Fodinicurvata sp. EGI_FJ10296: one gene and its partner. Each later gene encodes a partner of the first gene's protein in a complex. Links are inferred from orthologs where the notes say so. Each region holds a gene or a part of one and is shown on either strand. Other genes may lie near its edges.

Evidence for each region.
Region 2: the proteins of secG (region 1) and secY are in contact, whole or in part, in a crystal structure (PDB 5AWW), measured with the Thermus thermophilus proteins. The link is inferred for Fodinicurvata sp. EGI_FJ10296 from one-to-one orthologs. Residues at the interface, in WP_223903268.1 of Thermus thermophilus: Tyr5, Ile9, Tyr12, Leu13, Ala16, Leu19, Val20, Val23, Leu24, Gln26, Glu27, Pro28, Gln30, Gly31, Ala32, Asp34, Leu35, Met36, Gly37, Gly38, Ser39, Ala40, Asp41, Leu42, Phe43, Ala45, Arg46, Val48, Tyr53, Thr56; in WP_096411648.1 of Thermus thermophilus: Leu14, Gln16, Arg17, Phe20, Ile34, Pro35, Pro37, Ile72, Arg108, Arg109, Asn112, Gln113, Arg116, Ile117, Ile120, Pro145, Gly146, Trp147, Phe152, Phe155, Val156, Val159, Thr160, Val162, Ala163, Gly164, Ala166, Leu167, Trp170, Glu173.

Annotation. Positions count from the first base shown.
Region 1 is NZ_JBFCVL010000005.1:44,933-60,339, reverse strand. Bases 361-3,295 are described here. They hold secG (preprotein translocase subunit SecG), read right to left. Parts: upstream 2,018-3,295; coding sequence 1,703-2,017; downstream 361-1,702. Other genes in these bases: ABZ728_RS11625 (SurA N-terminal domain-containing protein), read left to right, coding at 3,234-3,295; tpiA (triose-phosphate isomerase), read right to left, coding at 2,225-2,980; ABZ728_RS11640 (CTP synthase), read right to left, coding at 361-1,582. Outside these bases: more of ABZ728_RS11640, read right to left, coding at 1-360; more of ABZ728_RS11625, read left to right, coding at 3,296-5,222; trpD (anthranilate phosphoribosyltransferase), read left to right, coding at 5,415-6,521; indole-3-glycerol phosphate synthase TrpC, read left to right, coding at 6,518-7,339; cyclic pyranopterin monophosphate synthase MoaC, read left to right, coding at 7,408-7,911; gephyrin-like molybdotransferase Glp, read left to right, coding at 7,904-9,184; ABZ728_RS11590 (ComEC/Rec2 family competence protein), read right to left, coding at 10,271-12,457; gltX (glutamate--tRNA ligase), read left to right, coding at 12,647-14,071; gltA (citrate synthase), read left to right, coding at 14,226-15,407. UniProt on the Bacillus subtilis protein: Involved in protein export. Participates in an early event of protein translocation.
Region 2 is NZ_JBFCVL010000007.1:111,303-125,931, reverse strand. The notes cover bases 10,984-13,872. They hold secY (preprotein translocase subunit SecY), read left to right. Parts: upstream 10,984-11,699; coding sequence 11,700-13,046; downstream 13,047-13,872. Other genes in these bases: ABZ728_RS16335 (adenylate kinase), read left to right, coding at 13,046-13,705; rplO (50S ribosomal protein L15), read left to right, coding at 11,120-11,614; rpmD (50S ribosomal protein L30), read left to right, coding at 10,984-11,094. Outside these bases: fusA (elongation factor G), read left to right, coding at 1-807; tuf (elongation factor Tu), read left to right, coding at 849-2,042; rpsJ (30S ribosomal protein S10), read left to right, coding at 2,224-2,532; rplC (50S ribosomal protein L3), read left to right, coding at 2,543-3,298; rplD (50S ribosomal protein L4), read left to right, coding at 3,303-3,923; ABZ728_RS16430 (50S ribosomal protein L23), read left to right, coding at 3,920-4,246; rplB (50S ribosomal protein L2), read left to right, coding at 4,250-5,077; rpsS (30S ribosomal protein S19), read left to right, coding at 5,090-5,368; rplV (50S ribosomal protein L22), read left to right, coding at 5,371-5,751; rpsC (30S ribosomal protein S3), read left to right, coding at 5,753-6,439; rplP (50S ribosomal protein L16), read left to right, coding at 6,477-6,899; rpmC (50S ribosomal protein L29), read left to right, coding at 6,896-7,105; rpsQ (30S ribosomal protein S17), read left to right, coding at 7,118-7,375; rplN (50S ribosomal protein L14), read left to right, coding at 7,399-7,767; rplX (50S ribosomal protein L24), read left to right, coding at 7,767-8,105; rplE (50S ribosomal protein L5), read left to right, coding at 8,111-8,650; and 8 more genes. UniProt on the Bacillus subtilis protein: The central subunit of the protein translocation channel SecYEG. Consists of two halves formed by TMs 1-5 and 6-10.

The DNA of each region.
Region 1 (15,407 bases):
AAAGCGGGTGCGGATCGAACGGTTTGCTTTTCAGTTCCGGATGAAACTGAACGCCAACAAACCATGGGTGATCGCGGAATTCGATGATTTCCGGCAGGCGTCCGTCGGGCGAGAGCCCCGAGAATGTCATGCCAACGGCCTCAAGTGCATCGCGATAGTCAATATTGACTTCGTAACGGTGACGATGTCGTTCGCTGATTCGATTGGCGCCGTAGATTTCACTGACGAGGCTCCCGTCCGCGAGCACCGCTTCGTAGGCACCCAGACGCATCGTCCCACCGAAATCCTCTGATGCGGATCGATGTTCGACGCTGTTGCCGCGTTGCCATTCGGTCATCAGACCGACGATCGGCTCTGACGTCGGCCCGAATTCTGTCGACGATGCCTCGGCAATCCCGGCGAGATTGCGCGCGCAATCGATCACGGCCAATTGCATGCCAAAGCAAATCCCCAGATACGGCACCCCTCTCTCGCGGGCGAAGCGTACTGCCTTCATCTTTCCTTCGGCACCGCGTTCTCCAAACCCGCCCGGCACCAGAATGCCGTGGACTCCCTCAAGATGGATGACCGGGTCTTCGGTATCGAAAATTTCGGAATCGATCCATTCAAGCCGAACGCGGACATTATTCGCAATGCCGCCGTGGATCAGCGCTTCGTTCAAGCTTTTGTAGCTTTCGAGCAACGCCGTGTACTTGCCGATAACGCCAATGACCACTTCGCCTTCCGGCTGCTTGATGCGCGAAACGATCGTTCGCCAGAGATCCAGATCGGGTTCCGGTGAATTGGGCAGGCCGAAATAGTCCAGAACCTCTTTATCGAATCCCTGTTCGTGGTAGCTGATCGGGACCTGATAGATCGTGTCGACATCAAGGGCCGATACGACCCTGCCTTCGCGAACGTTGCAGAAGAGAGCGATCTTGCGCCGCTCGCTTTCCGGGATCGGGCGGTCGGCGCGGCATAGCAGCAACTGCGGCTGAATGCCGACCGAGAGCAACTCCTTGACCGAGTGCTGGGTCGGCTTTGTCTTGAGCTCGCCCGCCGCCGGTATATAGGGCAGCAATGTCACATGGACGAAAAGGGCGTTTTCAGCGCCGACATCATTGCCGAACTGGCGTATGGCTTCGAGGAAGGGCAGGCTTTCGATGTCGCCAACCGTCCCGCCGATTTCGCAGAGGATGAAATCCTCGTCCGTAACGCCGGACCGGATGAATTCCTTGATGGCGTCCGTCACATGCGGAATGACCTGCACCGTGGCGCCGAGATAGTCGCCATGCCTTTCCTTGGCCAGCACCGTCGAATAGATCCGCCCCGTCGTCACATTATCGCCCTGGCGCGCAGCAACGCCGGTAAAGCGCTCGTAGTGGCCAAGATCGAGGTCGGTTTCGGCACCGTCGTCCGTGACGAACACCTCACCGTGCTGCGTCGGACTCATGGTGCCCGGATCGATGTTCAGATAGGGGTCGAGCTTGCGCAATCGGACTTTGTAGCCCCTTGCCTGAAGCAATGCCCCCAAGGCCGCCGCCGCCAAGCCCTTTCCCAACGAGGAAACGACTCCACCGGTGATGAATATATACCGCGTCATGACGGCATCCCATATTCGAGCGCTAAACGCACAAAAACAAGCGGAGTGATGCAATCATCGCTCCGCCGAAGCATATCGAACGGCAGTCGCCCGTTCCTGGTTAAAAGCCGCCAGTCGCTGCTAGTTCAGCGGAACCGTAGGATCGGCCGGAGCCTCTGCCGGTGCGTCTTGGCCCATCGGAATCTGCTGGACGATGGACTGGGTCTCGGAGCCGTGACTGGCCAGGATCGCCAATGTCAGGCTCGTCGCCATGAATCCGCCAGCCAGCACTGCGGTCACCCGCGTCAGAAAGTTGGCGGATCCACGACTGGAAACCAGACCGCCGCTGCCACCGCCGCCGATCCCGAGACCGCCGCCCTCGCTCCGCTGCAGAAGGATCGAAACGACCAGCGAAAGCGCGACGATAAGATGAATGATCAGGAGTACCTGCGACACACGGTCACCCGTTCCTTGGAATGATGGGTTTCGGCTCACGACCCGCCGGACGCCTTACTGACGTCACTCACCGCGGCGCCCGAACCGGCGAAGCCTACAACAACGCGTGTCGTTGTAGTCAACCCGGTGAGCCAAGCCAACCCCGATTTTCAGGACCCGGCCTCCACCAGGGCGCAGGTCCCCGGATTTCACCTCGCCCGGTCCGGGTTAACCACAGTGTTTGGCGATTCCCCAGAATTCGTCGGCCTTCAGGCTGGCGCCGCCGACAAGAGCCCCGTCAACGTTGGCGACCTGCATCAGTTCCCCCGCATTCGCCGCTTTGACAGAGCCGCCGTAAAGCAGTCGCACGGCAGATGCATCGGCGATGCGGCTGGCAATATCGGCGCGAAGGTGATCATGAACCTGCGAAACATCGTCCGCCGTTGCGGCCCTGCCGGTGCCGATTGCCCAGACCGGTTCGTAGGCAATCACTGTGTTGGCGGCGGTTGCTGTCGACGGGATGGAGCCGGCGAGCTGGCGCGAACAGACCGCCAGAGCCTCGCCTCCATCCCGCTGCTCAAGCGTTTCGCCGATGCACACGATTGCCGTCAAACCGGCGCGATGGGCTGCCCCGGCCTTGGCGGCAACCTCGTGGTCGGATTCGCCATGGTTCTGGCGCCGCTCGGAATGTCCGACAATGACAAAGCGTGCTCCTATGTCCCCGAGCATTGTAGCTGATATGTCGCCAGTGAAGGCGCCGCTATCCTCGGGGTGGCAATCCTGTCCGCCGAGAGCGAGTCCGCTCTTTGCAATCGCCTCGCCCACCGGAGCGAGCAATGTGGCGGGCGGGCAGATCAGCATGTCGAAAGACGGGTCGGTCAGACCTGCATACCGGCCTGCCAGATCGCGGGCCAGCGCGACGCCGTCGGCGCGAGTGCCGTTCATCTTCCAATTGCCGGCGACTAACTTTCGCATCATGTCCACTCCTCTTGTCGTTTGGCGCGGGGCGTTTTGGGCACGGGCGCGGCTTTGGTGTCCGGGTTGGCGCCGATTCCAGTCCGTTGGCTCCCGGGCCGATCCCGAAGAAATGCAATCCTATATCAATGTCGGGACGGCTTGGCACCCGTTTCGGTCGAATACCTGTTGCCTTTCCCATGCCCTCTTCGGGTGTTCGATGTTGCGGATGGACCACCGGTTGGTTATGGGTTCCTCACCCGCAAAGGCATGAAGTCCTCACATGTTACAAGCGATACGCAGCAAAGTCGGCTCCTGGGTCGTCAAAATCCTCTTCTTTGTCCTGATCCTCAGCTTCGCCGTGTGGGGCATCGGGGACATGATGCAGGAGGGTCCTCCCGACGACACGGTGGCGACGGTTGGCGAAATGTCGATCGACTCGTCACGTGTCGAAACGGCGTTTCGCAACGAGATCCAGCGGATTCGCCAGAATTTTGGCATTACGCTCGATTCGGCCACTGCCGCCCGGATGGGGCTCCTCGACGATACGCTCGACCGAATTGTCGACGAGTCGGTGATGGCGCGCGCCGCGTCGGAGGCCGGCTTCAACGTGCCGAACGAAATGCTGATCGGCATGCTGCGGAATCAGCCCGCCTTTCAGGATCAGGCCGGCAATTTCTCGCCATTGCAGTTCCAGCAGACCCTGGCAGCCTCCGGAATGACCGAGGATCAATACCTCGCGACGTTGCGCCAGGCCGTCGGCCGGTCTCAGATGCTCGCGCCAATTGCGAATGCGACGGCCGCACCCGACGTGCTGGTCAACGATCTTTTTTCGTACGAGCAAGAGAGTCGCGACATCGAATACATGATCTTCGAGGCGAGCGACTTCGGGGGTGTCAACGATCCTGATCAGCTTACGCTACGGTCGTTCCATGCGGAAAACCCGGAGTTGTTCCAGGCGCCCGCCTACCGTACGTTAAGTACCGTCATACTTTCCGGCAACGAACTTGCCGATGAAATCGCCGTCAGCGAACAGGATATCGAGGACAGGTACGACCAGCAGATGGACCAGTATACGACAGCCGAACGACGCTCGTTCGAACAGGTTCTGCTGGATGATGAGGATACTGCCGCAGACTTTGCTCAGGTCGCCCGCGACAGCGCAGACCTTGATGAAGCGTTGCAGACAGCTGGCCTCGACGCATCGATCACACCTTTTTCCGAGCAGCAACGCAGTGACATCGCGTTCGACGTGCTGGCCGAGGCCGTCTTCTCGACGCCGGACGACGAGGTCGGCGACCCTGTCGAATCGCCGTTTGGCTGGCATGTCTTCAAAGTGACAGAAGTACAGGACGACAGCGTGCAGCCGCTTGACGATGTCCGTGACGAGATCAGAAGCGAGATCCAGCTCGACCGGGCGCTAGACCGCCTGTTTCAGGACGCCAATCGCCTTGAAGATGCACTGGCCGCCGGCCTTTCACTGGACGAAGCCGCTGATGAAACCGGGCTTTCCGTTCGTACGATTGGACCGGTCGACGCCGAAGGTCGCCGGCCCGACGGGACCGAAGTCGACGATATCCCGGCTGTCTCCGACATCGTTCAAACGGGATTCTCGCTGAGTATCGGTGAGACCAGCGGTCTGGAAGATCTGGAGAACAATGTCTTCTACGTCGTTCGCGCCGACGAGCAGCGGCCGCCGGAAACGCGCCCGTTCGACGACGTCCGTGAACTGGCCGCTGAGGAGTGGCGCGCTGCAGAACGACGCCGCCTGATGGCGGAAGCGGCGGAGACGGCACACGAATCGGCCTCGAACGCCCCCTCCGAGTTCGGCCGGATCGCATCGAATGCCCAGGCAGACCAGGAGTCCGAATCAGGGCTGCGACGGAATCAGAGCCATCAGCTTCTCAGTCAGGATGTGATATCCGACCTTTTCGCGGCATCGCAGGACGATATTCTGCTTTCCATCGGCGAAGATCAGGCGCTTGTCGTTCGGCTGACAGCCATTCATGAAGCCGATCCGGAAGATGATGCCGACGGTCTGGCCGAGATCCGCGATCGCGTTCGCAACCAGATCGGCAACGACCTTGTCAGCCAGTTCACGATTGCCTGGCGCGGACAGTTCGACGTGGAGGTCAATCGCGAGCGTCTGCTGGAACGTCTGGGCCTTGCCGATGTCGATCTTTCGGCTGAACCCGACCTGCCGACGGATGCGGTGGGGTCGGATATAGCCGGTGATGGCGCGGCGCAACCGATGGCGCAACCGATTCAATAGTGTCGCGCCTCCCCCCCACGGCTGCCGCGGCGGTCGTCCGAGGGGGGGCCGTTTACATTCAGAATCTGACGTGGCATCCGCGTCTTCGGGTGATACTCTATCGCGAGCCGTGGCAATCGCCGACTGAGCGGCGCGTTGGGGAACCGGCGGGGCGCCGTCCCGGAAGAATGATAACAGTCGAATGAGCGGACAATGACGGCAGGATTATCGCGCCTGAAGCCCTTCTTGGCCAAGATCGCCGATTCCGGCACGTTGTCTGAGCAGGAAGCCTCAGACGCGTTTGAAATCATCATGAGTGGTGAGGCGACGCCCGCACAGATGGGGGCGTTTCTGCTGGCCATGCGGTGCCGCGGCGAAACCGTCGACGAAATCACCGGTGCCGCACGTATCATGCGCGCGAAAGCGCTGACGCTTCAGGCGCCGGCCGGTGCGATGGATTGCTGCGGCACCGGTGGTGATTCGGCCGGAACCTTCAATATTTCGACGGCTGTGTCGTTTGTCCTCGCCGGCTTGGGTATTCCCGTTGCCAAGCACGGCAACCGTGCCTTGTCCAGCAAAACGGGCGCAGCCGATGTTCTGACTGCCCTTGGTGTCAATATCGATGCCGATTTTCGTCTTGTTGAACAATCCCTTACAGACGCAAATCTTTGCTTCCTGTTCGCTATCCGGCACCACGGCGCTATGCGGCATGTCGGACCCACGCGAACCGAACTGGGAACGCGGACGGTTTTCAACCTGTTGGGCCCACTCTCGAATCCGGCAAGGGCACAGTTGCAACTAATGGGGGTGTTCGCCGAACGCTGGGTGGAGCCGCTGGCACAGGTTCTGGGCAAGCTGGGAACACGTCGCGCATGGGTCGTTCACGGGCGGGACGGCCTCGACGAGATTACCACCACGACCGAAACCGCCGTGGCTGAACTGGTCGACGGCAGGGTGCGTACTTTCACCGTGACGCCGGAAGATGCCGGTTTGTCCCGCGCCCGGCCGGAGGACCTGAAAGGCGGCGAATCCGATGAAAATGCCGAAGCGATTCAAAGAATCCTTGCCGGAGAAACGGGCGCCTACCGGGACATCGTTTTGCTGAATGCTGCAGCCGCTCTGATCGTTGCCGGTAAGGCAAGCACCCTTCGGGAAGGCGCGGACCTGGCCGGGCGCGCAATTGACGACGGCAGGGCTGCGCGCACACTGGAACGCATTGTCGAGATCACGAATCGGCCGCCACCGACCGATCCCGAAGACGATGCTGCTGCAGACCCGACCTCCAGGAAAACGGTCGAGACAAAAGGGAATGCTGCATGACGGCGGATGTGCTTGCGCGGATATGCGCAGATAAGGCTGACCATGTCGCCGCGCGCAAGCTGGCCGCTCCGGCCGCCGAACTTGAGGCTGCCCTGGCCGGGACTGCTCCTCCCCGCGGCTTCAGGGCTGCACTCTCTGCCAAACGGTCCGTGGACCGGCCCGGGTTGATAGCGGAGATAAAGAAGGCATCGCCCTCCAGGGGACTTATCCGGCCGGATTTCGACCCTCCTTCACTGGCCCGAGCCTACGCGGATGCGGGGGCGGCCTGTCTGTCTGTCTTGACCGATGGCCCCTATTTTCAAGGCGCCGACGCCTATATTGCTACTGTGCGAAACGCGGTAAACCTTCCGGTGCTTCGCAAAGATTTCATGATCGATCCATATCAGGTGCTCGAGTCCCGCGTATTGGGTGCGGACTGTATTCTGGTCATACTTGCGGCTATAGACGACCGTCTTGCATCAGAGTTGATCGTCGAGGCCCGTCGCCTTGGTATGGATGCTCTGATCGAAGTCCACGACAGTGACGAATTGGGCCGGGCAATCGCCCTCGATGCCGACATGATCGGTATCAATAATCGGAATTTGCGGACGTTGACCATCGATCTGGCGACGACGGAGGCGCTGGCGCCCCGTGTACCCGAAGGATCGCTGGTCGTTTGCGAAAGCGGCCTATACACTGAGTCTGACTTGCTTCGCATGCGAAAAATTGGCATTTCGACGTTTCTGGTGGGAGAAAGCCTGATGCGGCAGACCGACGTCGAGGGCGCGACGCGACGCCTGTTGGGTGCTTGGCACAGCGCTGAGGCGGCACGGCTTTAAGAACGGATGGATGCTGCCGTCGTTTCGCTGATGAACGCAATTTTGCTGACAGTTTTGGTGGAGGCACAGTGACCGACCGGTTGACCCATTTCGATGATGCCGGCCAGGCACATATGGTCGATGTCGGCGCCAAGGACGAAACCGTTCGTGTCGCACGAGCCGGCTGCAGGGTGCAGATGCAACCCGACACGCTGACAGCGATACGGTCTGGAAGCGCGGCAAAGGGAGACGTCATCGGCATAGCCCGGATTGCGGGCATAATGGCGACCAAGCGCACGGCGGACCTGATCCCGCTCTGCCATCCGTTGCCGCTGACGGCCGTCGAAGTGGCGCTGGTACCGGAAGACTACGATCCGTCGGCTCCGGGGGAAATCGCAACCCTGTCCATCACGGCCACAGTCAGAACGACGGGCCGCACGGGGGTCGAAATGGAGGCTCTGACCGGCGCTGCTGTCGCCGGCCTGACGGTCTACGATATGTGCAAATCGATGGACCGGGCGATGACGATCACGGACGTAAAGCTGCTCTTCAAGAGCGGCGGCAAGTCCGGTGACTTTGTCGCCGATGCCTGAGCGCCGTGACACCATGATCTCCGTCGACGATGCGCTACGATCCATACTCGATCGTCTTCACCCGGTCGGCGAAGAAATCGTATCGATTGCCGATGCGCTCGATCGCCGTCTGGCCGCGGATTACGCCTCGCGCCGGGCACAGCCAGCTATGGACGTATCCAGTATGGACGGCTATGCCGTCAGGGCAGCGGACCTCGCGGTCGTCCCTGCCCGACTGAACTGCGTAGCCTCGGTTCCCGCAGGAAGCGGACTTTCACCGACAATTCCCCCCGGCGCTTGCGCACGGATCTTCACCGGCGCCGCAATGCCGCCGGGCACTGATACCGTTGTCATCCAGGAAAATACGGAGGTCGATGCAACCGGCCGCATCATTGTCACCGAGCCGATCGCGGCGCAGGGGCAATGGGTGCGCCGGGCCGGCCTCGACTTTGATGACGGCGATATGCTGCTCCGTCTCGGCACGACATTGGGACCTGCGGAAATCGGGCTTGCAGCGGCAATGAACCACCCGTGGCTTCGGGTCTATCGTCGTCCGCGCGTTGCGATTCTGGCGACGGGGGACGAGATCGCCCTTCCCGGCGATCCGCTTTCGGCGATATCGTTACCGTCCAGCAACAGCTTTCAGCTTATGGCCATGGTGCGCCGGGCCGGCGGCGAGCCCGTGCATTGCGGAATTGTCCCCGATGATCCGGATCAGGTCCGCAGACGCGTTTTTCAGGCGGCGGCGACGGCTGACCTGGTAGTGAGCAGCGGCGGCGCATCCGTCGGCGACCATGACCACATTCAACGACTGTTCGGCGGTCCCCCCGATGAAGGCTGCCCGACTTCTGGACAAGGGACCGCCCGGACGGAACGTCACTTCTGGAAAATCGCCATGCGACCGGGCAAGCCGCTATTGTTCGGAACATTAGCGGATACACCGATGCTCGGCCTGCCGGGCAATCCGGTGTCGTGCTTCGTTTGCGGCCTGATCTTCATGACACCTGCGATCCGCCGATTAACAGGGGCAACCACGGATGCCATTGAAAAAGAGTCAGACGATCGGTCGGTACTTGCACGAGTTACACACAAATTAGAAGCCAATGATCATCGCCAGGATTATTTGCGAGCCCGGCTCCAAAGGGACAGCGAAGGGGGCTGGGAAGTGCATGCCTTCGAAAAACAAGACAGCAGTATGATGTCGGTTCTTGCCAAATCGAATGGATTGATCGTTCGACCGCCTCATGCGGCTGCAACAAAGTCCGGGGAATTCGTTTCGGTTATTAAGCTTTAACGGATTCACTTCCCTGGGTCGCGAGAAATGTTGTCCCGGGATTGCCGAAGACGGTTGCGTTTTTGTTTTGTTCTGTCTATCATAGTTGCTCGCACGTCCAATCAACAGACGTGTTCCTCACCAATCGACCGGGGCGAAGGATGCTAACGCGGAAGCAAAAAGAATTGCTGGTCTTCATTCATCACCGTCTCAGTCACGGGGGCGTCTCTCCGTCCTTCGATGAGATGCGCGATGCCTTGGGCCTCAAGTCAAAGTCAGGCATACATCGCCTGATCAGCGGGCTTGAAGAACGTGGCGTCATCAGACGCCTGCCGCACCGGGCGAGAGCACTGGAAGTCATCCGATTGCCGGAAGGATTTTCGTCGCAAGCAGCAGAATCGCCACGCAGTCCTGCGACAGGGGATGCGTCCAGGGGCGTCAGCGGTCAATTCGGTGCTCAGTCCGATCCGATGGAGCCCGCACACAATGCGCAACAGGGATCGGGAGCACAATCATCGCCGTGGGGATCGCCGCGCCCGGGATCACCATCAGGGGCAGGCTTGCCTGAAACGGCGGCGGAGCCGATCTCTCTCCACCCTCGCCGACCCTCTGCAGCGGGACTTCATCGGCAGGAATCCTCCTCCCCGACAAGGACCATTCCCGCGCCTCCAATGCCGTCAGGTACCGAGATCGTATCCTTGCCGCTTTATGGCCGAATCGCCGCCGGCACTCCGATCGAGGCGCTCCGGGACATGTCGGCTTTCGCCGACATCCCCGCAAGCATGATCGGATCAGGCGACCACTATGCCCTGGAGGTCGAGGGCGACAGCATGATCGACGCCGGTATTCACGATGGCGATCTCGCCATCATTCGGCGTCAGTCCATAGCTGACAACGGGAACATCGTCGTCGCGTTGGTCGACGGGCTGGAAGCCACTCTGAAACGGTTCCGCAGACGCAGCGGGGCCATTGCTCTGGAGGCCGCAAACCAGGCGTACGAGACCCGGCTATTGCCCCCGGACAGAGTAGAGGTTCAGGGCCAACTTGTGGCGTTGATTCGGCGGTATGATCAGCGGGCGCGTTAGGGCGACCCATCTCTGGAGTCGTCTAGGGCGGGTCCCGATGCCATTGTGACCAGGGGCGGGCGCCTGTATGGCCCCGTACCGTGCGTATATCCAGCGATGATCCGTGGACTGTCACGGAGACGCTTCCCTCCGAATCCAGATAGGATCGATCGATGATCGGTGTACGTCCGCAGTGGGGCGGAGGCGGCGAGACGGTCATCTGCGTCAAAAGAATATCGACGACTGCACAGTCTTCGCTAACGGCCCGCCTTGTTAAAGCGACGGCGACCGTGGGGCCCTCGTCACCGAGACGCAGGATACATCCCTCGGCATCGCAGTTGAGGTTGTCGTTGCGAAGGCGACGCTGATCCGGATTCGTGGCTGATCCTGCCAGCGGCAAGAGGTGCGTGCGGCTGACCAGCCCCCACCGACGCCACAGTTCCCTCGTGTAGTCGGACATCCGGGCATCGGAAAGCCAGAGCGTTCTATCGCCGCGGGATTGAGTGCTTTGATTTCTGCTGGTCAACACGACGCCAATCGTGCCATCGCGCGCGTCGACGAAGACCGCAATCGGCGGAGTCGTCGCCATCACCGAGACGCCCAGCGCAAGCGGGCCCAAGGCGAGGAGTCTGCCAGGTCCGCGAAACAGGGCGAGCCAGATGCCCGCTGCAGCGACGATTCCGATCGTCGGCACATCCGGCTTTGGAACCGTCAGGGCCGCAGAAGGCCACTCGGCTGCCTGTTTAGCGACGGCAAGGAGAATATCGACGCCGACAGCCATGACTTTCAGCGGCGGGCCCTCTAATCCGACGGTCATCGCGGCAAGGGACACGATGCCGGCAGGCATGATCCAGAATGCCGTCAGGGGAACGGCCACCAGATTCGATACCAGACCGTAGGAAGCAAGATGTTGAAAATGGAAGATCGCGAATGGCGCCGTCGCCAAGCCGGCGATGACGCTGGTCAGCAGCACTCCGCCGGCATATTGGACAGTACGGTGAAGGGTGCCGGTTCCCTCTGACAGCAGACGCCTCACGCCATCGCGCGTCATCGCTTCATACGTCGCAATGAGGGCGATGACCGCAGCAAAAGACATCTGAAAGCCGGGCCCGATCACGCTCGATGGCGCGATGGTCATCACGGCCGTTGCGGCGACGGCGACCAGGCGCATCGATAGCGGCCAGCGATCGAGCAGGACGGCCAATAGAGCGAGGGCTGTCATGATGAACGCCCGTTGCGTTGGAACCGTCGCCCCAACGGCCGCCGTATAACAGAACGCGGCGATGATACCAGCCACCGCCGAGATCTTCTTGCCGTCCCAGCGGTCGGCAGCATACGGCCAGAGGGCGACCGCCAGACGCGTTCCGGCCAGAAAGAATCCTGCCACCAAACCGACATGCAGCCCGGAAATTGCCAGCAAATGAGCAAGCCCGGCATCGCGCAACTGATCGTAGATCACAGCCGGCATTCCTGATCGATCACCAGTCAGAAGCGCGACGGCGATGCTGGCTGCGGGCTGATCGATCGAAGCGTTTATCCGGGTCCTGATTTTTCTGCGCGCGTTTGCTGCCCATTCCAAAACCGATGGCCCTCGATCCTCGGCAACGACAGTCATTGGGGCAAGCGCCACGCCGGTTCCGTCCAGAGCATCGAAGTAGGACTTTCTCCTGAAATCGTAGGCACCCGGAAGTGCCGGACCCGGCGGCGGAAACACAAGAGCACGGACCGCGACCCGATCACCGATTGCCGGAATACGTCGGTCGGCTCGATCGAGACGCAGGCGGATAGATCTCGAAACCCCGAGTATCATCGTGTCGTCAAGCCGGATTCTGGTCCGGTCGGTCGATCGCTCAATATCGGAAACGGTGCCTTCGACGATGATCGCGCCCGTCGAAGCCTCGATCATTGCGCTGTCGGCGCCATCGGCATTCGTCTTCGCCAATACGAATCCCAGTACGAAGCAGGCCGCCAATACCGGCCAGACGGCATGTCCGATAGCAAACCTGACCAGCGCAAGGGCTATCAACAGTCCGGCGGCCGCCCACGCGACGGAATCTGCGGCCGGCTCCATCGATAGTCCATAGTAGGTACTTATGCCGCAGATCAGTGAAACGGGGATCAACAGCGGCCATCGTTCGCTCCATCCGAGCCAACGGTCGGCCGCCTCGGCAATTTCTGCCGCTGCGCCCTCCCCTGCACTTCCCGCATATAGCGATATGAACGATTTCATTATGATGTCCCGCTGGGTCACGCAGCGGGTTAGGGCGCATTCCCGTGAATGTAAACATCTCGGAGCGTGTTTTGCAATCCAGGGACGAATTCGGCGATTTTCGATGCGGTGTTGCGCTGCGGGATGCAATCGCGGAAGCATTATGGTAAGACCCGCTCCACCCGAGGTCAGACAACGAAACGCCCCATCATGGTTGATAATCCCAAGGTCGTAACCCGCTTCGCGCCGTCGCCCACCGGCTTTCTTCACATCGGGGGCGCACGCACTGCCCTGTTCAACTGGCTCCTGGCGCGCCACTACGGCGGGCAGTTCCTTTTGCGTATCGAGGACACGGATCGCAACCGATCGACGCCGGAGGCCGTGGAAGCGATCATCAAGGGCCTGCAGTGGCTGGGACTGGATTGGGACGGTGAGCCGATTTCCCAGTTCTCACGCCGGGAGCGGCATACCGAGGTTGCCTACAAACTGCTGGAGGCTGGACACGCATATCGCTGCTACGCGTCGCAGGAAGAATTGACGGCGATGCGTGAGCAAGCGCGCGCAGAAGGGCGCCAACCTCGATATGACGGCCAATGGCGCGATCGCTCTGCGGAAGACGCGCCGGCCGGCGTAAAACCCGTAATCCGGTTCAAAGCTCCGCAAAACGGCGAGACGACAATCGACGACGCCGTCCAGGGTCCGGTTACCGTCGGTAATGATCAGCTCGACGATCTGATCCTGCTTCGGTCCGACGGAACGCCGACATACATGCTGTCAGTTGTGGTCGACGATATCGACATGGACGTGACGCATGTCGTGCGCGGCGACGACCATCTGACCAACGCATTCCGGCAAATCCAGCTTTATCATGCTCTGAAAATCGCGCCACCGGTATACGCTCACATTCCGCTGATTCACGGCCCCGACGGCGCAAAGCTCTCCAAACGGCACGGAGCGCTGGGTGTCGAAGCCTATCGCGACCTGGGATATCTGCCGGAGGCCGTAAGAAACTATCTGTTGCGGCTTGGATGGGCACACGGCGATGACGAGGTGATTTCGACCGAGCAGGCCGTTGAATGGTTCACACTCGAATCCATTGGACGATCGGCCGCGCGGTTCGACTTTCAGAAGCTTGAACACCTTAACGGGCACTATATGCGGGAGGCTGATGACATTCGCCTTGCCGAAGCGATCCGCCCCAGGGTCGAAGCGAAGCTCGACACCGGCCCGATTCCCCAGGATCGGTGGCACCGCGTGGTCGCTGGAATGCCGGGGCTCAAGTCACGTGCGAAAACACTTGTCGAACTGGCTGAAAATTCTATCTTTTATGTCGCCGAGCGGCCATTGAGCATGACAGACAAGGCAAAGACGCTACTGACCGGCGATGCAGCATCGCTGCTCGGCGACGTCGAACAGTCACTGGCCGGCCTGGATGTCTGGGATGAACCGAACATCGAGGGCGCGGTCCGCGAAGTGGCCGAACGCCATGATCTCAAGCTCGGCAAGGTCGCTCAACCTCTTCGTGCCGCAATCACCGGATCTACGACCAGCCCTGGAATATTCGAGGTTGCGGCCGTGCTCGGGCGCCAGGAAACGCTCGCCAGGTTAAACGATGTGGTCGTGACGCGTCCATAAACGTCACGCCGGTGTCTGCCCGAATTGATCTTATCTCATCGCTCCCGTATCCTATATGACATGAATAGGCGTAGGGAGATTGCCGCGGGGCGGCACATCATCAGGCAGGGCCACGAATCCCGAATTGCGCCACCCAAACCAAGGACATGCCGTAATGAGTCAGCAAACCACAGCCGCAGGCGATGCGGCTAAAGATACGGTGACCCTGATCGACAATGCGACCGGGACCAGATACGAATTGCCCGTATACGAGGGAACGGCCGGTCCGCGCGTTGTCGATATCGGGAAGCTGTACGGCGAGACCGGGATGTTCACCTATGATCCCGGCTATTCGTCGACCGGCTCTTGCCGCAGCGCAATCACCTATATCGATGGTGAGGAGGGGATCCTCATGCATCGCGGCTACCCGATCGAGCAACTGGCCGAAAGCAGTGACTTCATGGAAGTCTGCTACCTCCTGCTCCATGGCGAATTGCCCAAAGGCAAGGAAAAGACGGACTTCTCGCATTCCATCACCTATCATTCGATGGTGCACGAGCAGATTACGAATTTCTTTCGTGGTTTCCGGCGGGACGCACACCCGATGGCAATAATGTGCGGCGTGGTCGGCGCCCTGTCGGCGTTTTATCACGACAGCACGGATATTCGGGACGAGCACCAGCGCACCGTGGCATCGCATCGACTGATTGCGAAAATGCCGACGATCGCGGCGATGGCGTACAAGTATTCTGTCGGCCAGCCCTTCATCTACCCCCGCAACGATCTCGACTACGCTGCGAATTTCCTCCACCAGATGTTTGCAGTGCCTTGCGAGGAATACAAGATCAACCCGGTTCTGGCGCGGGCCATGGACAGGATCTTCATCCTGCATGCGGACCACGAACAGAACGCCTCGACCTCTACGGTCCGGCTTGCCGGCTCTTCGGGCGCCAATCCCTTTGCCTGCATCGCTGCCGGAATCGCCTCTCTCTGGGGGCCCGCGCATGGCGGCGCGAACGAAGCCGTCGTGAAGATGCTGGAGGAGATCGGTGACGAAAGCCGGATGGCCGACTACCTGCGGCGGGCCAAGGATCGTGACGACCCGTTCCGGCTCATGGGATTCGGACACCGCGTCTACAAGAACTACGATCCACGCGCGATGGTCATGCGGGAAACCTGCCACGAAGTGCTCGCAGAACTCGGCCTTGAAAACGAGCCGATGTTGAAGATGGCCATGAAGCTCGAAAAAGTGGCTCTGGAAGACGAGTATTTCATCGAAAAGAAGCTGTACCCAAATGTCGACTTCTATTCCGGCATAATCCTGCGCGCCATGGGCTTTCCCACCAGCATGTTCACA
Region 2 (14,629 bases), on another replicon or contig:
TCGACGGCTCTTCAACGGCTGGCGGCGGAGGATCCATCTTTCCGCGTTAGTGTTGACCATGAAAGCGGGCAAACGGTCATCAAGGGAATGGGTGAGCTTCACCTTGACATTCTCGTCGACCGCATGCGCCGGGAATTCAAAGTTGACGCGAATGTTGGTGCGCCGCAGGTCGCCTATCGTGAGACAATTTCGGCGAAGGCCGAAGTGGATTACACGCACAAGAAGCAAACTGGCGGCTCCGGTCAATTCGCTCGAATAAAGTTGCAGTTCGAGCCGCTCGAGCGGAGCGAAGGCTTCAAATTCGAGAGCAAGATCGTCGGCGGTTCCGTGCCGAAGGAATACATCCCTGGCGTTCAGCATGGGTTGGAGTCTTCCAAGGAAACTGGCGTGATCGCTGGCTTCCCGATGGTCGATTTCAAAGTGACCCTCATTGATGGCGCCTATCATGATGTCGATTCGAGTGTCATGGCCTTTGAAATCGCGTCCCGTGCGGCCTATCGGGAAGGGATTCCCAAGGCGAAGCCGGTTCTTCTCGAGCCTGTGATGCGGGTCGAGGTGGTCACCCCCGAAGAATATATGGGTGACATTATCGGCGATCTGAACAGCCGGCGCGGTAACGTCACGGGAATGGAAAACCGCGGGAACGCAAATGTCGTGAACGCGATGGTCCCGCTCGCGAACATGTTCGGGTATGTGAACACCCTGCGTTCGATGTCACAGGGGCGTGCGCAATACAGTATGTTCTTTGACCATTACGACCCGGTACCTCAGGCGATCGCCGATGAGGTGAAGGCGAAGCTAGCCTAGCGGTCCAAGAGCGGCATTCTGAGAACGGAGAATTTGATAACATGGCCAAGGCAAAGTTTGAGCGGACGAAGCCGCATGCGAACATAGGAACGATCGGTCACGTTGACCACGGCAAGACGACGCTGACGGCGGCGATCACGAAGGTTTTGTTCGAGTCATCCGGTTCCGGCAGTTATCTGGCGTATGACGCGATCGACAAGGCGCCCGAAGAGAAGGCGCGCGGGATCACGATTTCGACGGCGCATGTGGAATACGAGACGGATGCGCGTCACTATGCGCATGTGGACTGTCCTGGCCACGCCGACTACGTGAAGAACATGATCACGGGTGCGGCGCAGATGGACGGTGCGATTCTGGTGGTTTCGGCGGCGGACGGCCCGATGCCGCAGACCCGTGAGCACATCCTTCTGGCACGCCAGGTTGGCGTTCCCGGTCTGGTGGTGTTCATGAACAAATGCGACCAGGTGGATGACGAAGAGCTGCTTGAGCTTGTGGAGATGGAAATCCGCGAGTTGCTGAGTTCGTATGATTTCCCAGGCGACGATATTCCGATCGTGAAGGGTTCGGCGCTGGCGGCGATCGAGGGCACGGACGACAAGCTTGGCAAGGAAGCCATTCTTGAGCTGATGAAGCAGGTCGACGCGTATATACCGACGCCTGAGCGTCCGAAGGACCTGCCGTTCCTGATGCCGATCGAAGACGTGTTTTCGATTTCGGGCCGTGGCACGGTCGTGACGGGGCGTGTGGAGCGCGGGATCGTCAAGGTGGGTGAAGAGGTCGAGATTGTCGGCCTTCACAAGACGGTCAAGACGGTTTGCACCGGCGTTGAGATGTTCCGCAAGCTGCTGGACAGCGGCGAGGCGGGGGACAACATCGGCGCACTGCTTCGCGGGACGAAGCGTGAAGATGTCGAGCGTGGCCAGGTGCTGGCGAAGCCGGGCTCGATCACGCCGCACACGAAGTTCAAGGCCGAAGCGTACATTCTGACCAAGGAAGAGGGCGGTCGCCACACGCCGTTTTTCTCGAATTACCGGCCGCAATTCTATTTCCGAACGACGGACGTGACGGGCAGCGTGACCCTTCCGGAAGGCACGGAGATGGTCATGCCGGGGGACAACGTGTCGATGGAAGTGACACTGATCGCGCCGATCGCGATGGATGAAGGCCTTCGGTTCGCAATCCGCGAAGGCGGCCGTACCGTTGGCGCCGGCGTCGTCGCTTCGATCGTCGAATAAGTGTTACTGGTTCGGCCCCGCTTGCGCGGGGACGGACTTTTGCTCTGGCATGCGGGAACGTCGGCGTGTATAAGGCGCCGGCTTCCCTCATGCATTTTCGTTTGAGGTCGACTGTTCGCGATGTATCCGTCGGTCAATCGGCGGGGACCTCTCGGCACTCACAGACAAACCAGGACAGGTAATGGACAGTCAAAATATCAGGATACGATTGAAAGCGTTCGACCATAGGGTCTTGGACCAGTCGACGTCCGAAATCGTTTCGACGGCAAAGCGGACCGGCGCCCAGGTGCGCGGCCCGATACCGCTTCCGACTCGGATGGAGCGTTACACCGTGCTGCGGTCGCCGCACATCGATAAGAAGTCGCGTGAGCAGTTCGAGATCCGCACCCACAAGCGTTTGCTCGACATCGTCGATCCGACGCCGCAGACGGTCGATGCGCTGATGAAGCTCGACCTTGCGGCCGGCGTGGATGTCGAAATCAAGCTCTAAGGGGGGCGACATGCGTTCCGGAATTATTGCGCAAAAAGTGGGTATGACGCGCGTCTTCACTGACGAGGGCGTTCATGTTCCTGTAACGGTTCTTAAAGTCGATTCATGTCAGGTGATCGCTGTCAGGCGTACCGAAAATGACGGCTATTCCGCTGTTCAACTCGGCGCAGGCAAAGCGAAGGTCAAGAACGTTAGCAAGCCGATGCGCGGACACTTTGCGAAGGCTCTTGTCGAGCCAAAGCGGAAAGTCTGTGAGTTCCGGGTTGGCGATGACGAATTGCTGGATGTCGGCGACGAATTGACGGCGGACCATTTTGTTCCAGGCCAGTTTGTCGATGTGACAGGCACATCGATCGGTAAGGGATTTGCCGGTCCGATGAAACGGCATGGGTTCGCCGGTCTTCGGGCATCGCACGGTGTATCTGTGTCTCACCGAGCGCACGGATCGACGGGTCAGAATCAGGATCCGGGCCGGGTTTTCAAGGGCAAGAAAATGGCCGGCCACATGGGTGATCGGCGAGTGACGGTTCAGAATCTTTCCGTTGTGTCGACAGATGTGGAACGGGGTCTGGTCCTTGTTCGTGGCGCTGTCCCGGGGTCCGAGGGCGGCTGGGTCTTTATAAGTGACGCTGTTAAGCGGCCCCTGCCTGATGCGGCTCCTCGCCCCGGTGCGGTCCGCAAGGCATCGGCAAGCACCACGTCCGGTGAATCGGATGGTTCCAGCGAACCTGCCGAGTCGGCTGCCGGCACAGAGAGCGGGAACTGAGACGATGAAGGTAACGGTCAAAACTCTCGACAATACCGAGGCCGGCGAGATCGACTTGAGCGATGCGGTCTTTGGTGTAGATGTCCGGAAGGATCTGCTTCACCGCGCGGTACGGTGGCAATTGGCGAAACGGCGGGCTGGCACCCATAAGGTGAAGGGTCGCAGTGAAGTCGCCGGCACCACGAAAAAACCTTGGCGCCAGAAAGGTACCGGACGGGCTCGCGCCGGCAGTCTTCGCGTCGCGCAGTTCAGGGGTGGTGGCGTAGTCTTCGGACCGACTCCGCGCGATCATGGATTCGATCTGCCGAAGAAGGTTCGGGCGCTGGCGTTGAAGACTGCTCTTTCGTCCAAGGTGAAAGCAGGACAGGTGCTCATCCTGGATCGGTTGGCCGCAGACAGCCACAAGACTGCAGCCATGCGGCAAAAGTTGGCGGCGCTCGGGCTCAAATCCGCTATTTTCATCGGCGGTGAAGAGATTGACGGAGCTTTTGCGCTGGCCATTCGGAACCTTCCGTTCATCGACGTTCTGCCGAGTCAGGGCGCAAACGTTTATGACATCCTGCGTCGCGAAACGCTCGTCTTAAGCAAAGACGCCGTTGAGAAGCTGGAGGCTCGTCTGTCATGAAAACGAACGGTATTCGCAAGTTTCCGAAGATTACACGGGAACGGATGTACGACGTGATCCGATCGCCAATCATCACTGAAAAATCGACAGTGATGTCTGAACATGGGCAAGTGGCATTTCGTGTATCGCCCGAAGCAACCAAGCCCGAGATCAAACAGGCTATAGAAACGCTTTTTGACGTAAAGGTCACGGCCGTCAACACCCTTGTACAAAAGGGTAAGACCAAGCGGTTTAAGGGCGTTTCTGGGAAGAGGTCCGATCAGAAGAAAGCGATCGTCACTTTGGCCGAAGGGCATTCCATCGACGTGACGACGGGGGTTTGACGCATGGCGCTGAAACAGCATAACCCGGTAACACCGGGCAGACGACAGCTCGTCACTGTAGATCGATCGGATGTCTATAAGGGCAAACCGGTTAAGAAGCTGACGAGTGGCTTGGGGAAAAGTGGTGGCCGTAACAACACCGGGCGCGTAACCGCACGGCGGATCGGCGGTGGCCACAAGCAAAAATACAGGCTGGTGGATTTTAAGCGCCGGAAGCAGGGCGTCGAAGCAGTTGTCCAGAGGATCGAATACGATCCCAACCGGACTGCTTACATCGCGCTCATCGAGTATGGTGACGGTGAAGTCTCTTATATTCTTGCGCCTCAGCGGCTTTCGGTCGGCGATAAGGTTATCTCCGCGGAACGGGCAGATATTAAACCCGGCAACGCGATGCCGCTTAGAAATATTCCGGTCGGTACGATTCTTCACAACGTGGAGATGAAGCCTGGCAAGGGCGGGCAGATCGCTCGCGCCGCCGGAACCTATGTTCAACTTGTTGGCCGGGATACCGGCTATGCGCAGGTTAAGCTTGCCTCCGGCGAACTGCGTGTGGTCAGAGGCGAGTGCATGGCGACGGTTGGCGCGGTTTCAAATCCGGATCAGTCGAATACCAGTCTCGGAAAGGCTGGACGAAAGCGGTGGCTTGGCAAACGGCCGTCCGTTCGCGGCGTTGCCATGAACCCGATCGACCATCCGCACGGTGGCGGTGAGGGTCGGACATCAGGCGGTCGACATCCGGTCACGCCGTGGGGCAAACCCACTAAAGGCCACAAGACCAGACGCAACAAGGCCACGGACAAGTACATTGTTCGTCGGCGCAAGGCGAAGTAAGGGAGACGGAAGATGGCGCGTTCCGTGTGGAAGGGGCCGTTCGTCGACGGTTATCTGCTCAAAAAGGCGGAGGCGGCTCGGGATTCCGGCCGCAACGAGGTCATTAAGATTTGGTCTCGGCGTTCGACGATTTTGCCGCATTTCGTAGGCCTTACCTTCGGCGTTCACAACGGTCACAAATTTCTACCTGTGCTGGTGAACGAGAATATGGTCGGCCATAAGTTTGGTGAGTTCGCACCGACTCGTACGTATTACGGGCACACGGCGGACAAGAAGGCGAAGAGGAAGTAGGGATGGGCAAGCCAAAGGCAGAACGACGCGTTGGCGAAAGCGAGGCCGTAGCCCGTGGTAGCCAGATTCGCGGCAGTACAAGCAAGCTCAATTTGGTGGCCCGTCTTATCCGTGGCAAGGAAGCCGCTCGTGCGATGACCGACCTTAGCTTCTCCAAGCGCCGCGCCGCAGGTGATGTTAAGAAGGTACTTGAGTCCGCGATCGCCAATGCAGAAAACAATCACCAGTTGGATGTCGATCGGCTCTATGTTTCGGAGGCCTATGTCGGTAAGAGCTTGGTCATGAAGCGATTTCGGGCCCGGGCGAGGGGACGTGTCGGCAAGATCGTGAAGCCATGGTCGAACCTGACAATCGTTGTTCGGGAACGTGAGGAGACCGTATAATATGGGACAGAAAATCAACCCGGTTGGTCTTCGACTCGGCATCAACCGTACGTGGGATTCGCGTTGGTACGCTGACCGTGACTATGCCAAGCTGCTGCATGAAGATCGTGCTATTCGCGAGTTTCTGCACAAGCGGGTCGCCCAAGCGGGTGTCAGCCGCATCGTGATAGAACGGCCAGCCAAGCGCGCAAGGGTGACAATTCATACCGCTCGCCCCGGCGTCATCATCGGCAAGAAGGGGGCTGACATCGAGCGGCTCCGCCTGGAACTGTCGAAGATGATCGGTTCGGATGTGTCGCTGAACATCGTTGAGATCCGCAAGCCGGAGATCGACGCACGGCTGATCGCCGAGAACATCTCGAACCAGCTTGAGCGGCGAGTGGCATTCAGGCGTGCCATGAAACGCGCGGTTCAGAACGCAATGCGGCTCGGTGCGCTTGGTATCCGGATTAATTGCGGCGGTCGTCTCGGCGGCGCTGAAATCGCCCGGACCGAATGGTATCGCGAAGGGCGTGTTCCGTTGCACACGCTTCGTGCCGAAATTGACTATGGCACAGCGACGGCGAAAACGACATACGGGACGTGTGGGGTCAAGGTCTGGGTCTTCAAGGGCGAAATCATGGCCCACGATCCCATGGCCCAGGACAAACGGCTTACCGATCAGAATAGCGGCGGCCGTAGCAACTGAGGCGGCGTCTACGCCGATTGCATAAGAGGAAACGACGATGCTGAGTCCAAAGCGCACCAAGTTTCGGAAGGCGCACAAGGGACGGGTCAAGGGCGTCGCCAAGGGGGGTACGGACCTGAATTTCGGAGCTTTCGGGCTCAGGGCCGTCTCTCCCGGGCGCGTGACCGCACGTCAGATCGAGGCGGCGCGACGGGCCATAACCCGTCACATCCGACGCCAAGGTCGAGTGTGGATCCGTATATTCCCGGATGTCCCGGTTTCGCAGAAACCGGCCGAAGTTCGTATGGGTAAGGGGAAGGGCAGTCCAGAATACTGGATGTGCCGTGTTAAGCCGGGTCGAGTGATGTTCGAGCTGGACGGCGTGCCTGGCGTGCTCGCCAAGGAAGCCTTCGCATTAGCGTCGTCGAAGCTTCCGGTTGATACGCGGTTCGTTGCTCGACTGGGTGAGGAGGTCGAGTGATGAAGGCCAGTGATCTTCGGACGAAGAGCGAGGACGAATTGAACGATCAGTTGGTCGCGCTCAAGAAAGAGCAATTCAATCTGCGGTTCCAGAAGGCGTCCGGTCAGATGGAAAATACGGCGCGTGTCCGTGTCATTCGCCGTGACATTGCCCGGATCAAAACGCTGTTGGACGAGCGTGGCCGGGCTGTCGCCGCGGCGAGCTAAAGGGGATAAGACATGCCAAGGCGCGTCCTGACTGGGAAAGTTGTATCTGATAAGATGGACAAGACGGTCACCGTCTCTGTCGAGCGTCGGATCATGCACCCGGTGTATAAGAAGTTCATTAAGCGCAGTAAGAAGTTTCACGCGCATGATGAAACCAATTCGTGTAAGGTTGGCGACGAGGTGTCGATTATCGAATGTGCACCTGTTTCCAAGAGTAAGAAGTGGGCAGTCGTTTCGGGTCGGCAGAGTGCCGAATCCGTCGGCGCCTGATTGTTTTTGAGGAGCCATAATTCATGATCCAGATGCAGACGAACCTGGAAGTGGCCGATAATTCCGGCGCGCGCAGGGTGCAGTGCATCAAGGTTCTTGGCGGGTCCAAGCGGAAGTCGGCAGGCATCGGCGATGTTATCATCGTTTCTGTGAAGGATGCCATTCCGCGGGGCCGGGTGAAGAAGGGTGACGTCCACCGTGCCGTCATCGTTCGCACTGCCAAGGAACTGCTTCGTTCGGACGGATCGACCATCCGGTTCGATACCAATTCAGCCGTTCTGCTGAACAAGCAGAATGAACCTATCGGCACCCGTATCTTCGGACCGGTGACTCGCGAGCTTCGGGCCAAGAAGTTCATGAAGATCATTTCGCTGGCGCCCGAGGTGCTGTGATGAAGCAGGATGACACGAAGGTGAAATTCAAGATCAAAAAGGGCGACAAGGTTGTCGTTCTGGCCGGTCGCGACAAGGGCAAGCGCGGTGATGTCCTCAAGGTTCTGCCCAAGGACGAAAGGCTTGTCGTTCAGGGCGTGAATATGGTTAAGCGCCACACCCGTCCAAGTCCGAGCAGTCAAGGGGGAATCGTCGAGAAGGAAGCGACGATTCACGTATCGAACGTCGCGCATATTGATCCGAAGACGGATCAGCCGACGCGCGTTGGATACAAGACCCTCGAGGACGGTCGCAAAGTTCGATTTGCGAAAGTGTCCGGCGAAATGATTGATCGGTGAGGATCATGGCAAGGCTCAAGGACAAATTTCGAAGCGAGATCGTGCCGGATCTGCTCAAGGAGTTCGACTACAAGAACCCCATGGAAGTGCCGCGGCTCGATAAGATCGTGATCAATATGGGCGTTGGCGAAGCTGCCGCCGACAGCAAAAAGATGAACGTCGCGGTATCCGAACTTACAGCGATTTCCGGACAGAAGCCGCTCATCACAAAAGCGAAACGCTCTGTTGCGACGTTCAAGTTGCGCGAGGGTATGCCGATCGGGGCAAAGGTAACTTTGCGCCGTGACCGGATGTACGAATTTCTTGATCGGCTGGTTACGATCGCCCTGCCTCGGCAGCGCGATTTTCGAGGTCTGAGACCGACCAGTTTCGATGGTCGCGGTAACTATTCTCTGGGCATCAGGGAACAGATCGTCTTTCCCGAAATCGACTATGACAAAGTCGACGATGTACGCGGGATGGACATCATCATCGTAACGACGGCGAAGACCGATGCGGAAGCGCGATCGCTTCTGAAGAAGTTCGACTTCCCGTTCGTCAACTGAGTGCCGGAGAGACGTAATGGCCAAGAAATCTGCCGTTGAGCGGAACAAGAAAGTCGAACGAATGGTGAAGCGATATGCTGCCAAACGTAGTCGGCTGAAAGAGATTGCAGAGGACAAAAAGCTGCCACCGGAAGAGCGGTTCGCTGCCAGTTTGAAACTGGCGGAGATGCCACGGAACAGTTCTGCAACGCGCGTGCATAACCGGTGCGAAGTCACGGGTCGGCCAAAGGGCTTTTACAGGCGCTTTCGGGTGAGCCGAATTGCGCTTCGGGAACTTGCATCTGATGGCAAGATACCCGGTATGGTCAAGGCCAGTTGGTAGAGGAGGGCCGGTAGAATGCAGCTCAGCGATCCTTTGGGCGATCTGCTGACCCGAATCCGCAATGGACAACGGGCCGGCAAGACGACCGTAGCAAGCCCTTCATCAAAGCTTCGCAGGAACGTGCTCGAAGTTCTGAAGCGTGAAGGTTTTATTCGTGGGTATTCGGAGACGGCGGAACGGGCAGGCGTCCGTACGCTGACGGTGGAATTGAAGTATCATGACGGTACAGCAGTGATCCGGCGGATTGGCCGCGTTTCCAAGCCAGGCCGACGTGTGTACAAGAAGATCAAGGAACTGCCGAAGGTTTACAACGGCCTAGGCGTTGCTGTCGTATCCACCCCACGGGGTGTCATGTCCGACGCAGAGGCTCGCGCTGCCAATGTTGGCGGCGAGATTCTCTGCGAGGTATTCTAAGGGGGGTGCCGGATGTCGCGAATTGGTAAGCATCCCATTAAGGTCCCGGCAGGTGTCGAAGTAACAATCGACGGCCTGTCTGTATCGGCGAAGGGTAAGCTCGGCATGTTGAGCGTCGATTTGACGGATGACGTGTCGATCAAGAGAGAGGACGATCTGATCGTCGTCGAGCCGCGGGAGTCCTCCAAGAAGGCCAAGACGATGTGGGCGACCAGTAGGTCGCGCATTGCGAATATCGTCACGGGCGTGGATACGGGATTCACGAAGACGCTCGAGATCACCGGCGTCGGTTATCGTGCAGCTGTCCAAGGCAAGGATCTGGTTCTGAACCTCGGCTATAGCCATGAGGTTCGCTATCCGATTCCCGAAGGCATCAAGATTGCCTGTGAGAAGCCGACGTCAGTGGCCATCAGTGGCGCCGATAAGCAGGTTGTTGGTCAGGTTGCCTCGGAAATCCGCGCCAAACGTCCGCCGGAGCCCTTCAAGGGTAAGGGTGTCCGATACGGCAATGAGCGGATTCTCCGCAAAGAAGGCAAGAAGAAGTAGGGGGCCGTTGTCATGCTAAGTTCAAGGGAGTTGGTCCTGCGGCGAAGGATGCGGCAACGCGCCAAGCTTGCACGGAAAAGAAGCGATCGTCCGAGGCTTTCGGTTTTTCGGTCAAACAAGCAGATTTATGCCCAGGTTATCGACGATGTTCATGGCCGCACCGTTGCGGCGGCATCGTCTCTGGATAAGGATTTGCGGGAAGCGCTGACGCGTGGTTCCGACAAGGACGCTGCGACAGCGGTCGGCAAACTCGTTGCCGAACGGGCGACGGCGGCGGGCGTCAAGCAGGTTGTTTTTGACCGAGGCGGTTACATTTATCACGGCCGGGTGAAGGCGCTGGCAGATGCCGCGCGCGACGCCGGTCTGGACTTTTAGGGAGGGCTTGGGCGCATGGCACGCAACCCAAGACAAGACAGAGATTCCCGCGACCGTGATGATGCCGAGCTCATCGAAAAGCTGGTGCACATCAATCGCGTGGCAAAGGTGGTCAAGGGCGGTCGCAGATTTGGTTTCGCTGCTCTGGTTGTCGCCGGTGACGGGCGCGGTCGCGTCGGGTACGGATCGGGCAAGGCCCGGGAAGTACCGGAGGCCATCCGCAAGGCGACCGAACAGGCGAAGCGCAGCATGATTCGCGTCCCGCTGCGCGAGGGCAGGACACTCCACCATGATATGGTGGGGCAGTTTGGTGCCGGAGACGTCGTTCTTCGATCGGCGCCACAGGGCACCGGCGTGATCGCGGGTGGGCCGATGCGTGCGATCTTCGAAGCGCTCGGCGTTCACGATGTCGTTGCGAAATCACTTGGATCGTCTAACCCGCACAACATGATAAAGGCCACTTTCGAGGCGCTTAAAGCGATTGAGGGCCCTCGAATGGTAGCGGCTCGCCGTAGCAAGCGGGTCAGTGAAATCATCGGCAAGCGGGAGCCGCAACCAGGCGGCGATGCTGTTGCTGCGGAGGCGAGCAATGGGTGATAAATCCGTCGGCACCGTGGTGGTGACGCAGACCGGTAGCCCGATTGGCAGGCGCAAGGATCAGCGCGAAACCTTGATCGGTCTCGGCCTCAATAAGTTGCAGAGAACCCGTGAACTGGAAGATACGCCGGCGGTTCGAGGGATGATCGAAAAGGTGAAGCACTTGGTGCGAGTCGAATCCGCTATTTAAGCGGATCGGCGACAGGAGACTGAAAATGGTAAAGTTGAACGAACTCCGGGACAATCCGGGTGCTACTCGTGACCGGATCCGCGTCGGCCGAGGTATCGGTTCCGGCAAGGGCAAGACCGGCGGGCGTGGCGTCAAGGGACAAAAGTCGCGGTCCGGTGTCGCAATGAGCGGCTTCGAAGGCGGCCAGATGCCGATCTACAGGCGTCTGCCGAAACGCGGCTTCAACAATGCGAATTTTTCCCGCCGGTATCCGATCGTTAATCTGGGCTCGATTCAAAAAGCGCTGGATGCAGGTCGACTCGACGCTTCAAAGACCGTGGACGTCGAAGCTCTTCAGGCCGCCGGACTTCTTCGCCCGAAGGAAGTTGCTTTTCGTCTGCTGGCGAAAGGTGAAGTTACAAGCAAGATTACCATTTCGGCGGACGGTGCTTCCAAAGGCGCCATCGAAGCCGTCGAGAAGGCGGGTGGTGCGGTAACTGTCACTGCTGTGTCGAAGAAAATCGATTCAGTTGCCGAGTGACGGTGTCGAACCTGGCAACGGTTGGAATTGGCAAGGCCGGATCGTTCGTGTTCCGGCCTTGCCGCGTTAAGGACTAGAGGTCATCATGGCATCAGCCGCTGAACAGTTGGCGTCCAATTTGAACTTCGGTGCCATTGCAAAGGCAACCGAACTCAAAAAGAGGATATGGTTCACGCTAGGCGTGTTGATCATATACCGCTTCGGGACCTATGTGCCGATACCCGGAATCGATCCGGTCGCTCTGGATCAGCTCTTCAGCGCTCAAGCGGGCGGCATTCTGGGCATGCTCGACATGTTTGCCGGTGGCGCGCTGGGGCGGATGTCGATCTTTGCACTTAATATTATGCCGTATATTTCTGCATCCATTATTATGCAATTGATGACTGCCGTGAACCCGACGCTCGAGCAGCTCAAGAAGGAGGGTGAAAGCGGTCGGAAGAAGATCAACCAGTACACCCGGTACGGGACTGTGGCGCTGGCGACGGTTCAGGCATATGGCCTGGCGGTCGGTATGGAAGGAATGGGGGCCGCAACAGGGGCGTCGGCCGTGATCGATCCCGGATGGTATTTCCGTCTTACGACGGTCATTACCATTGTCGGGGGTACCGTCTTCCTGATGTGGCTGGGTGAGCAGATCACCAGCCGAGGTGTTGGAAACGGCATCTCGCTTATCATCTTTGCCGGGATCGTCGCGGAGTTGCCGAGAGCACTGGTGAGTACGCTGGAGCTTGGCCGTACCGGTGCGCTGTCCACGCTGTTCATAATGTTCATGCTGGTGATGGTTGTGGCTGTTATTACGTTCATTGTGTTCATGGAACGCGCACAGCGACGTCTGATTGTCCAGTATCCGAAGCGGCAGGTTGGCAACCGGATGTTTGGCGGTGAAAGCAGCCATCTGCCGCTGAAACTGAATACTGCAGGCGTCATTCCGCCGATTTTCGCGTCGGCGCTCCTGCTGTTACCGGCGACGCTGATTGGCTTTTCGGGCGCCGATGCGGCCGGCGGCTGGGTCCAGCCGATCGCTGCGTCTCTGGAGCACGGTCAGCCGTTGTTCATAGCCCTGTACATGGCGCTGATCATTTTCTTCTGCTTCTTTTATACGGCCATTGTCTTCAATCCCGAAGAAACCGCGGAGAACCTTCGAAAGTATGGAGGGTTTATCCCCGGGATCCGACCGGGCAAAAATACCGCCGCTTATATCGATTATGTGTTGACGAGACTGACGACGGTTGGAGCGCTGTATCTTGCTTTGGTATGCCTCCTTCCGGAAATTTTGATCTCGCAATATTCGATACCGTTTTATTTTGGAGGAACAAGCCTCTTGATTATCGTCACTGTGACGATGGACACTGTCGCGCAGATTCATTCGCACTTGATGGCGCATCAGTATGAGGGTCTGATCAAGAAGGCGAAGTTACGAGGGAGACGCTAATGAACCTTATCCTTCTGGGCCCACCTGGAGCGGGCAAGGGAACGCAGGCTAAACGGCTCGAAACGGCTTTTGGCTTAAAGCAGTTATCGACCGGCGACATGTTGCGTTCGGCCGTCCGCGAAGGAACCGAGGTTGGCCTGAAGGCCAAGGCGGTTATGGATGCTGGCGAACTGGTTTCTGATGAAATCATGGTCAGGATGATTGCCGATCGAATCGACCAGCCGGATTGTCGCAACGGGTTTATCCTTGACGGTTTTCCGCGGACCGTTGCGCAGGCGGAAAGTCTCGATGCAATGTTGGCCCGCAAAGGGCTGATGTTGGATGCCGTGATTCAAATGGCTGTGGATGATGAAGCCCTCGTGAAACGGGTCATTGGCCGGTTTACCTGCGCTTCCTGCGGCGCGGGCTACAATGATTTCTTCCATCGCCCCAAGGTCGAAGGCGTTTGTGACGTTTGTGGCGGTACGAAGTTCGATCGTCGAGCAGACGATACCGAAGAGACCGTTCGAGCACGGCTTCAGCTCTTTCATGATCAGACGGCACCCATTCTTCCCTATTATCAAGAGCGAGGACTTCTCAAGGCGGTAGATGGCATGGCTTCGATGGACGAGGTGTTCTCGCAGATCGTCGCCTGCCTCCCTCAGGAGAAACTTGCTTAACGTCGGTGACGATATGTAACGATTGCGGGTTGTTATTCATTGACCATAGGGCTCCGAACAGCGTCGCGATTGGTATGGTTGACTCGCCGCAGAGTGCCGCTATACTCCGCCAACTTCTCGGGCCCGGGTGTGGAGGAATGGGCGCCATTAGGCCCCGCCTGCGCCCCCATTCAGGCTGCGAGTGGTCGATATCGATTCCAATAAGACGACAAACCCGGAAGCGCAGGCCATTGATTGCTTCTGTAATCAAGGCAGCGGGGCTTCCGAAGGTGGTCACGAGCATAGGAGAAACGGCGTGGCACGTATTGCTGGCGTCAACATTCCCACCCAAAAACGGGTGGTCGTTGCACTAACTTACATACACGGGATAGGCCGCACAACGGCCGACAAGATCTGCAGCGCTCTGTCTATTCCGAGCGAACGCCGGGTTTCGGAACTGACCGAAGACGAGTTGGTCCGCATTCGCGAGACGATCGACAGCGATCATCGTGTCGAAGGGGACCTTCGGCGGGAAGTGGCGATGAACATCAAGCGGTTGATGGACATGGCCTGCTATCGTGGTTTGCGGCACCGTCGCGGCCTACCCGTTCGCGGGCAGCGGACGCATACCAATGCGCGTACCCGCAAGGGTCCCGCGAAGCCGATCGCCGGTAAGAAGAAGTAAAGTCAGAAGGACGCTCAGGTCATGGCCAAGCCAGCAGCCAGCACCCGTCTTCGTCGACGGGAACGGAAGAACATTACGTCGGGTGTCGCGCATGTAAGCGCCACCTTCAATAATACGATGATCACCATATCCGACGCCCAGGGAAATACCATTTCGTGGTCGTCCGCAGGCGGAATGGGTTTCAAAGGGTCACGGAAGTCGACACCTTATGCCGCCCAGATGGCCGCGGAAGATGCCGGTCGGAAGGCCCAGGAACACGG